One region of the Catenulispora sp. MAP12-49 genome, then DNA from elsewhere that is predicted to be linked to it. Evidence: riboswitches for the same ligand, from Rfam matches in the RefSeq annotation. Region 1 holds a riboswitch; the other holds the start of a gene.
The links. A riboswitch is a leader RNA that binds a small molecule or an ion and turns the genes downstream of it on or off. The one in region 1 is predicted to bind ZMP and ZTP.
Positions count from the first base shown of each region.

Region 2: linked by a shared signal. The riboswitch ahead of ABIA35_RS08440 (bifunctional 5,10-methylenetetrahydrofolate dehydrogenase/5,10-methenyltetrahydrofolate cyclohydrolase) and the one ahead of glyA (serine hydroxymethyltransferase) in region 1 are both predicted to bind ZMP and ZTP.

Region 1 covers NZ_JBGCCP010000026.1:39,201-47,868, reverse strand. Annotated here, with positions in the region: gene ABIA35_RS35260 (transglutaminaseTgpA domain-containing protein) at 1-83, shown strand, start outside; gene ABIA35_RS35255 (DUF3040 domain-containing protein) at 165-572, opposite strand; gene ABIA35_RS35250 (methyltransferase) at 854-1,690, opposite strand; gene ABIA35_RS35245 (DNA polymerase IV) at 1,955-3,652, shown strand; gene ABIA35_RS35240 (GNAT family N-acetyltransferase) at 3,743-4,048, shown strand; gene ABIA35_RS35235 (pirin family protein) at 4,045-5,007, shown strand; gene glyA (serine hydroxymethyltransferase) at 5,068-6,330, opposite strand; ZMP/ZTP riboswitch at 6,359-6,462, opposite strand; gene ABIA35_RS35225 (class I SAM-dependent RNA methyltransferase) at 6,465-7,853, opposite strand; gene ABIA35_RS35220 (TrkA family potassium uptake protein) at 7,982-8,641, shown strand; gene ABIA35_RS35215 (TrkA family potassium uptake protein) at 8,641-8,668, shown strand, end outside.
Region 2 covers NZ_JBGCCP010000003.1:274,645-283,312, forward strand. Annotated here, with positions in the region: gene ABIA35_RS08425 (N,N-dimethylformamidase beta subunit family domain-containing protein) at 1-695, shown strand, start outside; gene ABIA35_RS08430 (alpha/beta hydrolase) at 824-1,576, opposite strand; gene ABIA35_RS08435 (geranylgeranyl reductase family protein) at 1,678-2,988, shown strand; ZMP/ZTP riboswitch at 3,022-3,110, shown strand; gene ABIA35_RS08440 (bifunctional 5,10-methylenetetrahydrofolate dehydrogenase/5,10-methenyltetrahydrofolate cyclohydrolase) at 3,136-3,972, shown strand; gene ABIA35_RS08445 (FUSC family protein) at 4,076-4,462, shown strand; gene ABIA35_RS08450 (potassium channel family protein) at 4,464-5,021, opposite strand; gene ABIA35_RS08455 (hypothetical protein) at 5,018-5,926, opposite strand; gene ABIA35_RS08460 (PQQ-binding-like beta-propeller repeat protein) at 6,020-7,276, opposite strand; gene ABIA35_RS08465 (IclR family transcriptional regulator) at 7,332-8,048, opposite strand; gene leuC (3-isopropylmalate dehydratase large subunit) at 8,177-8,668, shown strand, end outside.

The sequences.
Region 1 (8,668 bases):
TGTACGAGCGGGTGCAGAGCGCCGGTTCGCGGCTGCGCTCCCGGACGCCGGGGGCGGGGCGGGGCGGGCGGTCGCCGCGCTGACGGCGGTCAAGTGACAGGACGGAAGAGCGAAGGCCGGGCCCCCGAATTCGGGGGCCCGGCCTTTGAGCTCTTCGGGCTTTTTTAGAGGTTGCCCTCGTCGCGCCGCCGCTGCCAGCGCTCCTCGAACCGCCGCATCGTCGGCTGGCGGTTCTGGCGTCCGGACTTCCCGGCGACCGCGCGGGCCTTGCGGCGCGCCACCGGCACGATCTCGCCGGGCGCGGGGATCCGCCGCCAGCTGGCGTAGGCCAGCCAGGCGCAGCCCAGCATCACCACGAACCCGCCCACGCTCAGCGCGATCTGGTTGATCACCAGGCCGGCCACCAGCATGCCGATGCCGAGGACGAACCCGATCACGGCCAGCAGGGCGCGACGCCGGAAGAGTGCGCGCAGATCCGCTCCCTGCAGCGCGGAGGCGAACTTGGGGTCCTCCGCGTGCAGCGCGCGCTCCATCTGCTCCAGCAGGCGCTGCTCATGATCAGACAGCGGCACTTGGCCTATCCTCCCAGCATCCACAGCCACACATAGGCGGTGACTGTCTTAAGAATAAGCAGACCCCGGGGTCTACGAAAGCTCCCACCGGAACGGATCGGTGAGACCCCTTCATCGGAACGATGCCCTGGTATGCGCTGTGCTACGCATGGTCGATCCCGACGGAGAGGACTCTGCCGGGTCCGCCCCTCAAACCTGCCCTTGCACCTTCAATGACAAGAACGTTTCGGGGCCCGAAAAGGTTCGCCGGGAACGGCTGGAAGTTCCCTCGTAAGCAGGTGTTAAGAAGCGATCTTCCGGGCCAGCAGGTGCAGGCGGCCGGCCACGGCGCGGAACTCCGGGCGGTCGGCGACGGCGGCCTCCAGCGCCGCGAGGTCGGAGGCGGCCTGCGGGTCGGCGTCGACCAGGGCGCCGGGCATGAGGTCGGTGAACACGCGCACGCCGTGCACCGACTGCACCGTGAGCCCGGCCTGGCTCAGCAGCCGGCCCAGCTGCTCCTCGTCGAAGCGCGCGGCCAGCGGGTCCTGGGCGCCGAAGCGGCCGCTGGGGTCGGCCAGCGCGCGCCGGGCCTCAGCGAAGTGGCCGCCGAGCGCCCGGGCCACCACCGCCGCGGTGCGGTTGGCCGCCAGCAGGCTCACCACGCCGCCGGGGCGCAGCACGTCGGCGACCACGGCCAGGCCCGCCGCCGGGTCGTCGGCCATCTCCAGGACGCCGTGGCACAGGACCAGGTCCACGCTGCCGGCCTCTACGTACTCCAGCAGGCCGGCCAGGTCGCCCTGGACGGCGCGCAGGGCGTCCTTGGGCACGCCGGCCTCGCTGGCGCGGCGCTCCAGGGCGGCCAGCGCGTCAGGACTGGGGTCCACGACGGTGACCCGGTGGCCGAGCTCGGCGATCGGGACGGCGAAGCCGCCGGTGCCGCCGCCGACGTCGAGGACGTCGCGGGAGCCGGAGGCGTCCAGGACGGTGCGCAGGGCCTGCCACAGGACGGCGGTGCGGGCCTGGGCACGGCGGGCCGCGGCGGGGCCGGCGGACCCGCCTGGCCCACCCGGCCCCGCGGCGCCTTCGGCGGGTCCTGAGGCGGCGGAGGTGGCGGTCGCGCTGGCGGCGCTGTCGGCCATGAGGGGTGCACTCCTGCGGGTCGGCTCGGGCTCCGGGCCGGTCCGGGCCCGGAGGCCGGCTCAGCCGCGGAGAGGCTTCAGGGCCAGCGTAGTGGACCGGGCCGGTCACGGACCGGGGTGTCTCGCGGGGCGTCTTCCGGACGTCGTGGCCGGTCGCGGCGTCCGGGTCACCCGAGCGGACGCATGGCGGGGCGCGGCGGGTCGTCCCAGCCGCCACACCTGTCACTGCCAGCAGATGTCAGTGGCCCGGTGCACGATGGAGACGTGCGCAGGCTGCCCTCGATCTTCCACGTCGACCTGGACGCGTTCTACGCGTCGGTCGAGCAGCTGCACAAGCCGAGCCTGCGCGGCAAGCCGGTGGTGGTCGGCGGGATCGGGAACCGGGGCGTGGTCTCGACGGCCTCCTACGAGGCGCGGGCCTTCGGCGTGCACTCGGCGCTGGCGACCGGCATCGCCCGGCGGCGCGCGCCGAACGCGGCGTACCTGATCCCGCGCTTCGGCGCGTACCAGGCGTACAGCGAGCGGGTCATGGCGGTGATGCACGAGCTGTCGCCGCTGGTGGAGCCGCTCAGTCTCGACGAGGCCTTCATCGACATATCACACTTATTCGAACCACTTGACATCGAAAGTACGCACAATGCGACACTCAAAGCACGGCACATCGCCGACACCTTGAGAACCCGCATCAAAGACGAGACCGGCCTGACCGCCTCAGTGGGCGCCGGGACCAGCAAGCTCATCGCCAAGATCGCCTCCGACGCCGAGAAGCCCGACGGTCTGGTCGTCATCGAACCGGGCGCCGAACAGACCTGGCTGGACCCCCTCCCCGTCCGCGCGCTGTGGGGAGTCGGCCCGGCCACCGCCGAACGCCTGCGCAAGATCGGCGCCACCACGGTCGCCGACCTGAGAACCCTGAGCCTGACCGAGCTGACCGCCGTCGTCGGCGCCTCCTACGGGACCACTCTGTACGCGATAGCCCGCGGCCGGGACGACCGCGACGTGAGCACCGACCGCGAGATGAAGTCGGTGAGCGTCGAGGACACCTACGCCGAGGATCTGCTGGACCCCGCCACCATCACCGCCCATATGGACGACCTGGTGACCCGCCTGGGCAGCCGCATCCGCAAGGCGGGCCGCTCGGGCCGCACCATCACCATCAAGGTCCGCGGCCACGACTTCACGACCGTCTCCCGCAGCGAGACCACCGCCAACCCCACCGACGACCCGACCGCGATCCGCGCGGCCACGCACCGCATGCTCCCCGGCGCCGTGGCCGCCGCCACCCAGCTGGTCCCCGGCATCCGCCTGCTCGGCGTGGGCCTGTCGGGGCTGGCCGAGTGGGCCCAGCTCGACCTGTTCACCGCCGCCGAGGACCCCGAGGCCGCCCTGGAGCTGTGGGAGCAGGCCTCGGAGCCGGCGGCGCCGCCGGCGGCCGAGGACACCGACTTCGACATGCCCCGGGGGACGGTCACGACTCCGGCTCCGGCTCCGGCTTCGGCTCCGGACCAACAGCCCGAACCGGATCCGGCCGACATCACGACCCCGGTCACCACCGTCGAGGGCGAGCGCTCGCCGCGCCAGTTCGGCCCGCTGCCGCCCGGCACCCGCGGCGCGGTCGAGGCGGCGGTCAGCGAGCGCCGCTTCCTGCCCGGGCAGGACGTGGCCCACGACGAGTTCGGCAGCGGCTGGGTCCAGGGCAGCGGCCTGGGCCGGGTCACGGTGCGCTTCGAGAGCCCGTGGTCGGGGCGCGGGCGCATCAAGACGGTGCGGGCCGACGACCCGGCGCTGCACCTGGTCGACGCGGCGACGGTCGCGCGCGAGGCGCTGGCGCGGCTCGCCGGGACGCCCGCCGAGGAGTCCGGCGACGAGTCCGACACCGAGCCCGGCATCAAGCCCGACACTGAGACTGAGCTCGACACCGGGTCCGAAACAGGGCCCGACACCGAGCCCGACACCGCCTGAGCCCCGAGCCGACCGTCCGCGGTCCGCGCCCCCGCCGCGGCCCACAAGCTCGTCGCGCACCGCCCCGACCCCGGCGTTAGCATCGGCACCATGACTGATGAGCCCACCAAGACCGAGGTCGTCGACAACGAACTCGAAGATCGCTTCGAGCTCTGGTACGGCGACCGCCTAGCGGGCTTCGCCGCCTACCGGCGCCGCGACGGGGGCACGGTCTTCGTGCACACCGTGATCGAGCCGGAGTTCGAGGGCAAGGGGCTCGGGTCGGTGCTGGCACGGCACGCGCTGGACGCGACCGTGGCGCGCGGGGAGGAGATCGTCCCGGTGTGCCCCTTCATCTCGGCCTACCTTCGCAAGCACCCCGAGTACGACGAGCACGTGAAGTGGCCCGCGTCGTGAGCAACCTCGACGCGAACCCCGCGGAGCAGGACTGCCGGGCCAAGGACGATCCGGGCCCGGTCGCCGATCTCCACGAGGCCCGCGACGTCCCCCTCGGCGGCGTACGCGGCGTGCACGTGATGCGCGCCCTGCCGCAGCGCGTGCTCCCGACGGTCGGCGCGTGGTGCTTCCTGGACCACTTCGGGCCGCACGCCGAGCCGATGAACGTCAACCCGCACCCGCACATCGGCCTGCAGACCGTGACCTGGCCCTTCCAAGGCGAGATCCGGCACCGCGACAGCGTCGGCTCCGACGTGGTCGTGCGGCCGCGCCAGCTGAACATCATGACCGCCGGGCGCGGGATCGCGCATTCAGAGTTCGGATTGGAAACCGGAGCGGCGAGCCACGGTCTCCAGCTCTGGACCGCGTTGCCCGACGAGCACCGGGACACCGCGCCGCACTTCGAGCAGCACCAGGACCTGCCGGTCTACGAGCTGCCGGGCCTGCGCGCGCTGGTCTTCCTCGGCACCCTCGGCGGCGTCACCTCCCCGGCGACCGCCTACTCCCCGATCGTCGGCGCCGACATCACCGTCAACCCCGGCGCGGCCGCGACGATCCCGCTGACCAACTACCACGAGCACGCCGTGATGGTCATCGACGGCGACCTGACAGCCGCCGGAACAGACGTCCCGCCCGGCCCCCTGCTCTACCTCGGCACCGGTCGCAGTGAACTGACCCTCACCAGCCGCGCCGGCGCGCACCTGATCCTGCTGGGCGGCGAACCGTTCCGCGAGGACATCGTCATGTGGTGGAACTTCGTGGGGCGCAGCCACGAGGACATCGAGGAGGCCCGCAACGACTGGGAGAAGCGCACCGTGGAGCGCTTCCCGGACATCGCGGGCCACACCGTCGAAGAGCGCATCCCCGCACCCCCGCTGCCCGGCATCCGCCTCAAGCCGCGCGGACGCGGACCCCGCTAGAGGAAACGCTAAGGGCGCCCGCACAGCAACAACTGTGCGAGCGCCCTTAGCGTTGAACGACTACGCCCAACCCGGCATCGGGTACTGCGCCATCAGCTCGCGCACCTGCCCGGCGATCCGCTCGTACTGGTCGGTGTCGCCCTTGGCGGCGGCCTGCACCGTCTCGTCCATCCACTGCGCGATCTGCGCCATCTGCTCCGGCTTCAGGCCGCGGGTGGTGATCGCGGCGGCGCCGAGGCGGATGCCCGAGGGGTCGAACGGCTTGCGGGGGTCGAAGGGCACCGAGTTGTAGTTCAGCTCGATGCCGGCCGCGTCCAGCGCCTTGGCCGCCACCTTGCCGGTGACGCCCTTGGGCGTCAGGTCGGCCAGGATCAGGTGGTTGTCCGTGCCGCCGGACACCAGGTCCCAGCCGCGCTCGGCGAGGCCGGCGGCCAGGGCCTTGGCGTTGGCCACGACGGTGGCCGCGTAGGTCTTGAACTCCGGCTGCGCGGCCTCCTTCAGCGCCACCGCGATGCCGGCGGTGGTGTGGTTGTGCGGGCCGCCCTGCAGGCCGGGGAAGACGGCCTTGTCGATCGGGGTCGCGTACTCCTCGGTGGTCATGATCATCGCACCGCGCGGACCGCGGAGGGTCTTGTGCGTGGTGGTGGTGATGACGTCCGCGTAGCCGACCGGCGAGGGGTGCGCGCCGCCGGCGACAAGGCCGGCGATGTGCGCGATGTCGGAGACCAGGATGGCGCCGATCTCCTTGGCGATCTCGGCGAAGGCCGGGAAGTCGATGGTGCGCGGGATCGCGGTGCCGCCGCAGAAGATGACCTTCGGGCGCTCCTTGAGGGCCAGGTCGCGGACCTCGTTCATGTCCACGATGCCGGTCTCGCGGGAGACGCCGTAGGCGACCGCGTTGAACCACTTGCCGGTCACCGACACCGGGGAGCCGTGGGTGAGGTGGCCGCCGGCGGCCAGGCCCGCGCCCATGAAGGTGTCGCCGGGCTTCAGGAACGCCAGGTACACCGCGAGGTTCGCCGGGGAGCCGGAGTAGGGCTGCACGTTGGCGTGGTCCACGCCGAACAGCGACTTGGCGCGGTCGATCGCGATCGTCTCGATCGGGTCGATGAACTGCTGGCCCTCGTAGTAGCGGCGGCCGGCGTACCCCTCGGAGTACTTGTTGGTCAGGACCGTGCCGGAGGCCTCCAGGACCGCCGCGGAGACGTAGTTCTCCGAGGCGATCATGCGGATCTTCTCGTACTGGCGGCGGGCCTCGTCCTGGATCAGGCCGGCGATCTGCGGGTCTTCCTGTGCGAGCTCGGGAATGGCGGGCGAGTGCATGTGATGCCTCCTCGGGCGTCTTCGTCCGGAAGGACACCCAGGCGCGCGGTGCCCGCTACGTCGATCGCTTCCCGGTGGTCGGTTCCACCTCCACGTGCCTTCACGCGGTCTGCGCCAGTCGCGATGGACAAATGCTATCGCTGTGCGGGTCGCAGCAGCGCCACGCATTCCACATGCCGGGTCATCGGGAACAGGTCGAAGGCCCGCAGGTCGGTCAGCTCATAGCCGGCCTCCGCGAAGTACGCGACGTCCCGCGCCAGCGACGCCGGGTCGCACGCGACGTACACCACGGCGCGCGGCCTGAGGGCGGCGATGCGGTCGCACACGTCCCGGCCGGCCCCGGCGCGCGGCGGGTCGAGCACGACGATGTCCGCGTGGTCCGGGACGTAGTTCTCGTCCGCCAGGACCTCGTCGACGGAGCCCTCCACGAGGTCCAGCCACGGGAACTCGGAGCTCTCCTCCTGGTCGTCCACGAACCCGAGGTTGTGCGCGGCGTCCCGGACGGCCTGCCGGTCCAGCTCCACGGCCATCACCGCACCGCTCTCGCCGACCCCTTCGGCCAACGGAGCGGCGAACAGGCCGACTCCGCAATAGAGGTCGAGCGCCACGTCCCCTTCCTTGGGATTCAGGAAGTCCAGGACCGCCTCGGTCAGCACATCCGGCGCCGCCGGGTGCACCTGCCAGAAGCCGCTGCCGCTGACCCGCCAGGTGCGGCCCTCGGCGACCTCGCGTACGTAAGGACGCCCATGGATGCGCTGCACACCGGAGATATGCGTGTGCCTGGAGACGCCCCGCAGAACGGACGCCTTTACGTCGGCGTCCACAAAGGGCATCTGCTCCCCGCGCTTCGGCGTGACGACCAGCGCGCGGTCCGTGGAGCCGGTCGCGGCGATCACCTCGACCATGTCCACCCGCGGCCAGTTCCGCTGGAGGGCGCCGACCTCGTCGACCCCGGAGGAGGCGATGGCGCATTCCTCAACGGGGACCACTTCGTGGGAACGGTGCTTCCGGAACCCCAGCTTCCCGTCGGGATCCACCGCGAACTGCACCCGTGTCCGCCAGCCGAACGGCGAGGCGACCTCCTCGACGACCACCTCGCGGTCCACCTTCGCCAGCCGCCGCAGCTGCTCGGCGACGACCTCGCCCTTGATCCGGAGCTGCGCCTCGTAGGCCGCGTGCTGCCAGTCGCAGCCGCCGCACCGGCCGGGCCCGGCGTACTCGCAAGGGGGCTCCACGCGGTCCTCGGAGGCCTCGAGGACCTCCACCGCGTCGGCACGCCAGAACGAGTCCTTGGCGCTGCCCTCCGTCACCTCCGCGACGACCCGCTCCCCCGGCAGCGCGTGCCGCACGAACACCGCGCGCCCCTCGTGCCGCGCGACGCAGAAACCGCCGTGTCCGGGCGGGCCGACCTCGACCTCGATCCGGGTGCCGACCATGTCTCCGGAATCGCGCTCCGGCGCCGGCGGGCGGCGGTCGGCGGTGGCGGCTTCGGCGGGGCGGGGACGGTCGGCAGCTCGTTTCACATCGCAAGCCTAGGGGTAGTCGAGTCCGCCCACCGCCGGGCACGGAAACAGGGGCTCACGCCCCGTAGTACCGTCGAGATTACGAACATCGAAAGTCCGTCGTCCTAAGTCTCCCGAGAGGGTCGAACGTGCACGTCGTCATCATGGGGTGTGGCCGGGTGGGCTCCACCCTGGCGCACAGCCTGGAGGATCTCGGCCACACGGTCGCGGTCATCGATCAGGACCCCGGGGCCTTCCGCAGGCTCAGCCCGCACTTCGCCGGCCGCCGCGTCACCGGGGCCGGATTCGACCGCGACACCCTCGCCGAGGCGGGGATCGGCGACGCCGGCGCTTTCGCCGCGGTGTCCAGCGGCGACAACTCCAACATCATCGCCGCGCGGGTGGCCCGCGAGAACTTCGGTGTGGAGAACGTCTGCGCCCGCATCTACGACCCGCGCCGCGCGGAGATATACCAGCGCCTGGGCATCCCGACGGTGGCCACCGTGCGGTGGACCGCCGACCAGATGCTGCGGCGCCTGCTCCCGACCGGCTCCACCGAGCTGTGGCGCGACCCCAGCGGCCAGGTGGCCCTGGTCGAGGTGCACACCGCCCCGGCCTGGATGGGCCACCGGGTGGCCAAGCTGGAGGAGGCCACCGGCCAGCGCGTCGCCTACCTGACCCGGCTGGGGGAGGGCGTGCTGCCCGCCTCCGACACCGTCCTGCAGGACGGCGACCTGGTCCAGGTCATGGTGAACCCGGCGGACATCGCCCGGGTCGAGGCTTCTTTCGCGAAGGGACCGGGCGCCTGATGCGAGTCGCAATCGCCGGAGCCGGCA
Region 2 (8,668 bases), on a different contig from region 1:
AGATGCGCCAGACCCTGACGCAGGCGCGCGACGCCGGGACGAACATCGCCTTCCTCGGCGCGAACGCGATCTTCCGCCACATCCGCTTCCAGGACTCGCCGCTGGGCAAGGACCGCATCCAGGTGGACTACAAGGACGCGGCCGAGGACCCGATGCACGCGACCGACCCGGAGGAGTCGACCCAGGACTGGCGCAACCCGCCGGACCCGCGCCCGGAGAACGTGCTGACCGGCGTCTTCTACGAGTGCAACCCGGCGAACGCGAACATGGTCGTCTACGACCCGACCTCGTGGCTCCTGGCCGGCACCGACGCGCACGCGGGCCAGTCCTACAAGGGACTGGTCGGCGTGGAGTACGACCGGGTGGTGTCGGACCCGACCACACCGCACCCGATCGAAGCCCTCACCCACTCGCCGATCACCTGCCAGGGCAAAGCCTCCTACGCGGACTCGGCCTACTACACGGTCCCCTCCGGCGCGGGCGTCTTCGCCACCGGAACCATGCGCTGGAACTGCGCCCTGGTCAGCGGCGGCTGCACCGACAAAATGGACGCCGCCGCCCACACCTTCGCCCAGCAGGTGACGGCCAACATGCTCCTGGCCTTCGCCGCCGGCCCGGCCGGCAAGACGCACCCGGCGCAGGACAACACCGCGAAGCTGAAGCCGGCGCCGAGCCGGGGCGGGGTGGCGCCGTAGCGGAGGCGCCTGGCGCATGAGCGCCTCGTGGAGGACGCCGGAGTCCAGTGGTGGCTTGTCGGATCGATGGTCGGGCCGGCCGGGTCGATCCAGTCGAGCCGGTCGGGCCGGCAAGTGGGTTGTGCTGGTCAAGCCGAGCCGGTCGGGCGATCCAGTCGGTCGGGCCGGTCGGGCCGGTCGAGCCGGTCGAGCAGGAACCTGGCGGCCGCATCCATGACCTCGTCGAAGTGATCGCCGTCGGGATAGTGGAAGGCATGCTTGGCGCCCGCGTACTCCACCAGCGCGCATTCGGTGCCGGCGCTCGCCATCGCGTCCCGGAACCTGCGCACCCCGTCGATCGGCTGGATCTCGTCGTCGGTTCCGTGCTGGATCAGCGTCGGTGGCGCGTCCGGTCGGACGAGACCGAGGGCCGAATAGTCGGTCAGCCTGCCCGGCGTGATGCCGACCCGCTCTTCGAGGCGGCGTTGGTCCTCCGGCTCCATGGCGCCGAGATCCAGACCCGCCGGGTTGAGCGCCACGACGGCCGCGGCGCCCGGGGCGGCGCCGGTCAGCACCGAGAGCAGCGCGAGGTGGGCTCCGGCCGAGCTGCCGCCGGCGGCCAGGCGGTCCGGGCCCAGGCCGTGCGCCGCCGCCGTTTGTCCGAAGTGCTCGATCGCGTGCCGGACGTCGGCGAGACAGTCGTCGATGTTCGCCGCGCCACGGCCGAGCAGCCGGTAGCCGGCCGACACCGCGAGGATCCCGTGCTCGGCCAAGCGCCGGCAGTGCGGGGCCAGATCGTGGGGCGAGCCGTGGAGCAGGCCGCCGCCGTGGAACAGGATCACGCCGGCGCGCGGCGGGGTGGTGTCGGCCGGTTCGAAGGTCAGCAGCGTCACGGGCGCCATCCGACCACCGTGCGCGGGGCCGGGCAAGGGGGCCGGCGCCGTGCCGCGCTCGCACCGGCCTGACCGCAGGCCCCGTACCGCCTGCGCTTAGAATCGGGCGGGTGACCGCGCAAACCTCTTCCGCCGCTCCGAGCGAGGCCGTGCCCTCGGAGAACGTCGCCGACGTCATCGTGGTCGGGGCCGGGCCCTCGGGCTCGGCGACGGCCCACCATCTGGCCACCGCGGGCCTGGACGTCCTGCTGCTGGAGAAGTCCCAGTTCCCGCGGGAGAAGATCTGCGGCGACGGCCTGACGCCGCGCGCGGTGAAGTCGCTGGTGCGGATGGGCATCGACACCTCCGAGGAAGCCGGCTGGCTGCACAACAAGGGCCTGCGGATCATCGGCGGCGGGATGCGGCTGGAGATGCCGTGGCCGGAGCTGGCCGCGTATCCCAACTACGGACTGGTGCGGCCGCGGGCCGACTTCGACCAGATCCTGGCGCGGCAGGCGGAGAAGTCCGGGGCCCGGCTGCGCGAGAACACGAACGTCACCGGTCCGATCGTGGACCCGCGCAGCAACCGGGTGATCGGTGTGACCGCGCGCATCACCGACGGCGACGGCGCCAAGCGGGAGACCGCCTTCCACGCCCCGCTGATCGTCGCCGCCGACGGCAACTCCACCCGGCTGTCCATCGCGCTGGGCCTGCACAAGCGCGACGACCGCCCGATGGGCGTCGCTTACCGCACCTACTACAAGTCGCCGCGCACCAACGACGACTACCTCGAGTCCTGGCTCGAGCTCTGGGACGGCGAGCGCCTGCTGCCCGGCTACGGCTGGGTCTTCGGCATGGGCGACGGCACCTCCAACGTGGGCCTGGGCATCCTGAACACCACCAAGTCCTTCCGCAACGTGAAGTACCCCGACCTGCTGCGCGCCTGGCTGAAGAACACCCCCGAGGAGTGGGGCTTCAACGAGGAGAACCGCACCGAGCCGATCCGCGGTGCCGCGCTGCCGATGGGCTTCAACCGGCAGCCGCACTACACCCGCGGCGTGCTGCTCGTCGGCGACGCCGGCGGCATGGTGAACCCGTTCAACGGCGAGGGCATCGCCTACGCGATGGAGTCCGGCGAGCTCGCCGCGGACGTGATCGCGCAGGCCCTGGCGCGTCCGGCCGGCCCGGAGCGGGAGCTGGCGCTGTCGGCGTACCCGCGCGCGCTGAAGGAGACCTACGGCGGCTACTACACGATGGGCCGCCTGTTCGTCCGCCTGATCGGCAACCCGAAGGTGATGCGCCTGGCCACCCAGCGCGGCCTGTCGCACCCGATGCTGATGCGCTTCACGCTGAAGACGCTGGCCAACCTCACCGACCCCAAGGGCGGCGACGCGATGGACCGCATCATCAACGCGATGGCGAAGATCGCGCCGGACGCGTAGCCTGCCGCGTCACTCTGTCCGTGACGTAGAGTGCTGTCAGGCCGTGACTGGCGTTCAGGTGGGACACCACCGGGGAGCGGTCTGACACTCGCTGTCCTTTGCCGTGCGCCTGGGCGACTTCCTTCAAGCCGCCCAGGAGGCGTGCCCATGCTGATGAACGGCACCGAAGCAGCCCGGCACATCGTGGAGAAGGCCGCGGCCGACGCGGCCGCGTTGAAGGTCGCCACCGGGGTCACCCCGTGTCTGGCGACCGTGCTCGTCGGCTCGGACCCGGCCTCGGTCACCTATGTCCGGATGAAGCAGAACCGCAGTGCGAAGGCCGGGATCGGTTCGTGGCACGTGGAACTGCCCGACACCATCACCACCGCCACGCTGGTCGCCGCGCTCACCGAGCTGTCGCAGGACCCGGACGTCCACGGCATCCTGCTCCAGCACCCCGTGCCCGCGCACATCGACGAGCGCGCCGCCTTCGAGGCCATCGCGCCGGAGAAGGATGTGGACGGCGTGACGATGCACTCCTTCGCCGCCATGGCCTTCGGCGAGCCCGGTTTCGCCTCGGCCACCCCCGGCGGCATCCTGCGGCTGCTGGACGAATACGAGGTCGAACTCGCCGGCAAGCACGCGGTGGTGGTCGGCCGCAGCCCGATCCTCGGCAAGCCGGTGGGCATGCTGCTGCTGGCCCGGGACGCGACCGTGACCTACTGCCACTCCAGGACCGCCGACCTCGCCGCGCACACGCGTGAAGCCGACATCCTCGTCGCCGCGGTCGGCCGGCCGAACTTCATCAAGGGCGCCGACATCAAGCCCGGCGCGGTCGTCGTCGACGCCGGATACAACCCGGGCAACGTCGGGGACGTCGACTTCGCCTCGGCGGCGGAGAAGGCGAGCCTGATCACCCCGGTGCCCGGCGGCGTCGGGCCGATGACGATCGCGGTGCTGCTGGAGCAGACCGTGGAGGCGGCGCGGCGGCAAGTGGCGCGCTAGGAGCATTCCGCCGTATGGCTGATCGGCACCCCCGCTGTCGCCTGAGTGGCGGGCCGACGGGTGAGGACTCCGGCAGAAGAGGGCAGGTGGAAGCCAGATCGCCCTGAAGCCGAGCCTGGAACAGGCCACCTTGGTGGCCGTACAGCGTCTTGCGGGGGCGGTGATCGGTGCCGTCACGGCTTCGCTGGTGCTGTTGGTGCCCGCCAGCGAACACGGCCTCAAGCTCTTCTCGGTCCTGCGCGGCCTGGAAATCATCGCGCTCATCCTGCTGATGCACGGGGTGGCCGTCCGGTTCTGGAACTACGCGCTTTACAGTGCCGCGATCGCCGCGGGCGTCCTCATCCTGCTGGATCTTCCCCAGCCTTCGAACTACAGCGCCGAGGGCTACCGGGTGCTGTGGACCTTGTGCGGGGTGGGGTTCGCCGTCGTCGTCATGCTGCTCGCGGGCTTGTTCGCCAAGCGCGGCGCGGCTGAGCAACCGGCCGCGTAGGTCATTCGTCGTCCTCGGATCTGCGTTGCCGGCCGCGCTTGACGGCGCGCACGAAGACCTTGATGGCCACACCATAGATGACCAGGTCGGTGAGCATCTGCATGGTGACCACGAGCCGTGCCGTATCGGTCTTGGCGGTGATATCGCCGAACCCGACGGTGGAGAACACGGTGACGGTGAAGTAGAGCCCGTCGGTGTGTGTGAGGTGCTGGCCGAAGCTGGTCGGCGACAGATTGGCCAGCGCGACATAGCTGGCGGCGAACAGCAGCAGGAAGAACGAGACGCTGACGGCCAGTGCCTCGACGGCCCGCAACGTCGGCCACCGGGACCGGACGATCGTGCGGACCTGGAAGCCGACCAGAGCGACGAACGAGACCAGTCCGATCAGCAGCATCGTGACGGTGACGGCCGTGCCCGCGTGGTCCAAGGGCAGCAGGTAGTACAGCGTCGTGATCGCGGCGATCGAGACCGCCACCCGCAGGACCGTCCAAACGATCCGGCGACCGGGGGGCCGCGCGGCGGCCTGGTCCGGGGCGGCGACGCCGGTGCGGGCGGTCATGACGCCCCCGGCACCTTCCGGACCGCCGTCCGCAGGGACAGGCCGCGGTCGTGCCACATCATCCCGGTGGCCGCGCCCAGGGTGATCACCACTCCGATCGCGATGAAGAACGACATGAGGTCGAACACCACCCCGATCGGCCCGTACTGCCGGTCGGAGCCGGTCACCATGGTGGAGAACGTGAAATGGAAGACGACCAGCATGCCGATCCAGAACAGCCCGGTGGCGACGGCACAGGGCAGCAACCTGCGCCAGGCGACCTTCCCGCCCACCAGAAGCCACATCGTGAACCACCAGAAACCGATGAACCCGGGGACGGCGACGATCCACCACAGGACGGGCTGGCTTCTGGAGAAGCCGTGTCCCGTCACGGTGCCCAGGGCGCTCAAGCCCACGATCAGCGCGAGCCAGCCCAGCGCCGACAGCCTGTCCCACCTTCCCGGCTGTACTTGGAAGATCTTCCGGTACAGAGCCTGGACCGTGGTGGCCGCGGCGAGCCCGCCGAGGATGAAGAAGACCCACGACGTGCCGGTGACCGCCGCGGAGACGGCCGAGGAGGAGGCGAACAGGTGGCCGACGTCGGTGGCGGCCTGGTGGCTCAGGCCCAGCCGCAGCGCCAGCGTCGTCGTGGCCGAGCGCCCGGCCAGGGCGTCGGCGACGATCATGAACGGGACGGCGCACAGGAGGAACGTGGCGGCCAGCAGGATGGACTCGTTCATGAAGTCCACCGCGCGCAGCCGGACCCACAGGTCCTCGGCCCAGGACCCGCGGAATTCGGCCTCGGCCCAGCGGGCGATGCGGGGACCTCGTGTGTCCTGCCCGGCCTGCCTGTCCTGTGTGGCGCTCCGTGCCTGGTCGACGTCGATGTCCCGCGACGCGCCCGCAGCGTGGTCAGTCGCCCGCATCGTCCACCTCCAGCAGGCCGCATGGGTGTCCGCCGGTCGCGCTCTTCACCAACGTCGCACGGAGGTCCTGGCCGCGATAGTGCTGAAAGTCCCTTATCGCTGCGCGGCGGTGCCGATGACCGCCACGCCGTTCGCGGTTCCCAGGAACAGCTTGTCCCCGACGGCGGCCGGCGCGGCGAAGTGCGGCAGCGCCCCGACGGCGATCTGCCGTGCGGCGTGGCCGGTGGCCGGATCGAGCGCGTACAGCATGCCGTTGTCGTAGTCCGTGGCCCAGACCAGGCCGTCGGCCAGTACCGGCTGGCCGTCGGCGTGCGCGGCGTGCCAAAGCGGCGTCGCCTGAGCCCCGATCCGGTAGGCGCGCGTGCCGTCCGCGCAGGGCAGGTACACCACGTCACCGTTCACCGCGGCCGCTCCGAACGGCGAGCACGCCTGGAACGCCGCACCGCCGCTGATGCCGCCCAGGTGCGCGGGGTCCAGCACATATCCCTGCCCTGATTTACCGGCGATGATCACATGTCCGGCCGCCAGTACCGGGTTCATCGACCCCAGATCCAGGTCGGATCCGTTGTCCGAGGCCCAGGAGACCGGCGCGAAGAAGTCCACCCGTTTGGCGTTCACATCCAGGGCGACCACCGAGTCGGTGCCGTCATAGGGCTGGCCGGCTTGTACCGCGTTGCCGTTGCCGATCGAGAAGTACAGGCGGTCCGTGCCGATCGCCGCCGAGCCGGGGGCCCACATGCCGCCGCGTCCGCTGGAGGAGGCCTCGAACCAATTCACGGATCCCGAGGCGGTGTCCACCGATGCGACCGCTCCGGTGTAGGTGCCGCAGTCCCCGAACAGGCCGCCGAAGGCCGCGAACACGTGGCCGTGCCACAGCGTCAGCGCCGAACGCTGTTGCAGGTAGGCGCGGTCGCCGACCGGGGGATCGACGGCGGTGTGCGAGACGACGTGTCCGTCCGCCGCGCTGAGTCCGTACAGCATGTGGTGCGCGCTCGCGTCCTCCGCGACCACGTACACAAGATGGGAATCGGGATCGTAGGCGGGCGCGCCCGTGATGCCCAGGGGATTGATGTTCCCGCACGTATGCGGCCGAAAAGGCTCGGCCAAGTGCTTGCTCCACATCACCGAACCGTTGGCCGGTGAGAGCGCGTAAACCGTGTCGTTCTCCGTCGCGGCGAACACCGCGGTGCCGCCGTCGGCGGGCTTTCCGTAGACCGGCCCGTCGAGTTTCACCGGGGAGACGGCGGTCGTGGACGGCTTCGGCGCGGCTGTGCTGTGCGCCGCACAGCCCGTCGTCGTCGCGGCCAGACCGAGGGCCAGCAGTGCTCCCGCGGCACGGGCGACGGACACGCCGTTGTGTCGTCGACTCCGAAAGGGCCTCACTCGTCCAGTGTGCCCCCAGTGTCTACGAGCCGCGCTTCACGGCTTCGCTGAGCCGGGCCGCGGCCTCCACCACCGACTGCGCGTGCAGCCGGCCGGGCTGGCGGGTCAGCCGCTCGATCGGGCCGGACACCGACACCGCGGCGATGACCCGGTTGTTGGGCCCGCGCACCGGTGCCGAGACCGACGCCACACCCTGCTCGCGCTCGGCCACCGACTGGGCCCAGCCGCGGCGGCGCACGCCGGCCAGCGTGGTCGCGGTGAACCGCGCGCCCTGCAGCCCGCGGTGCAGCCGGTCCGGCTCCTCCCAGGCCAGCAGGATCTGCGCCGCCGAGCCGGCGGTCATCGGCAGCGCCGAGCCGATCGGCACGGTGTCGCGCAGCCCCGACATCCGCTCCGCGGCGGCCACACAGACCCGCAGGTCGCCCTGGCGGCGGTAGAGCTGCGCGGACTCCCCGGTGTGGTCCCGCAGGGCCGCCAGGACCGGTCCGGCGGCGGCCAGGAGCCGGTCCTCGCCGGCCGCCGAGGCCAGTTCCTGCAGACGGGGGCCGAGGATGAAGCGGCCCTGCATGTCCCGGGATACGAGACGGTGATGCTCAAGGGCCACGGCCAGCCTGTGGGCGGTCGGGCGCGCCAATCCGGTGGCCGTGACCAGGCCCGCCAATGTGGTCGGGCCCGCTTCCAGGGCGCTGAGTACGACGGCGGCCTTGTCCAGGACGCCGACTCCGCTAGAGTTGTCCATAGACCGAATTCTGCCGTCTCAGATCCCGAGACGCAAGGCGTTCGCCGCGAATGATCCAACACGCTGCGCCGCCGCCGGCCCCGAGAGCCCGACGACAGAGCCGACCGTAGTGGGAAGACAGGAGCGACATGTCCCACACCCTGGCCGAGAAGGTGTGGGCGGACCATGTGGTCCGCTCGGCCGACGGCGAGCCCGACCTGCTCTACATCGACCTGCACCTGCTGCACGAGGTGACCTCGCCGCAGGCCTTCGACGGGCTCCGTCAGGCGAACAGGGCCGTGCGCCGCCCCGACCTCACCATCGCCACCGAGGACCACAACACCCCCACGCTGGAGATCGACAAGCCGATCGCCGACCCGGTGTCCCGGCTGCAGATCGAGACGCTGCGCAAGAACTGCGCCGACTTCGGGGTGCGCATCCACTCCCTGGGCGACGCCCAGCAGGGCATCGTGCACGTCGTCGGGCCGCAGCTGGGCCTGACCCAGCCCGGCATGACCGTGGTGTGCGGCGACTCGCACACCTCCACCCACGGCGCCTTCGGCGCGCTGGCCTTCGGCATCGGCACCAGCGAGGTCGAGCACGTGCTGGCCACGCAGACGCTGCCGCTCAAGCCGTTCAAG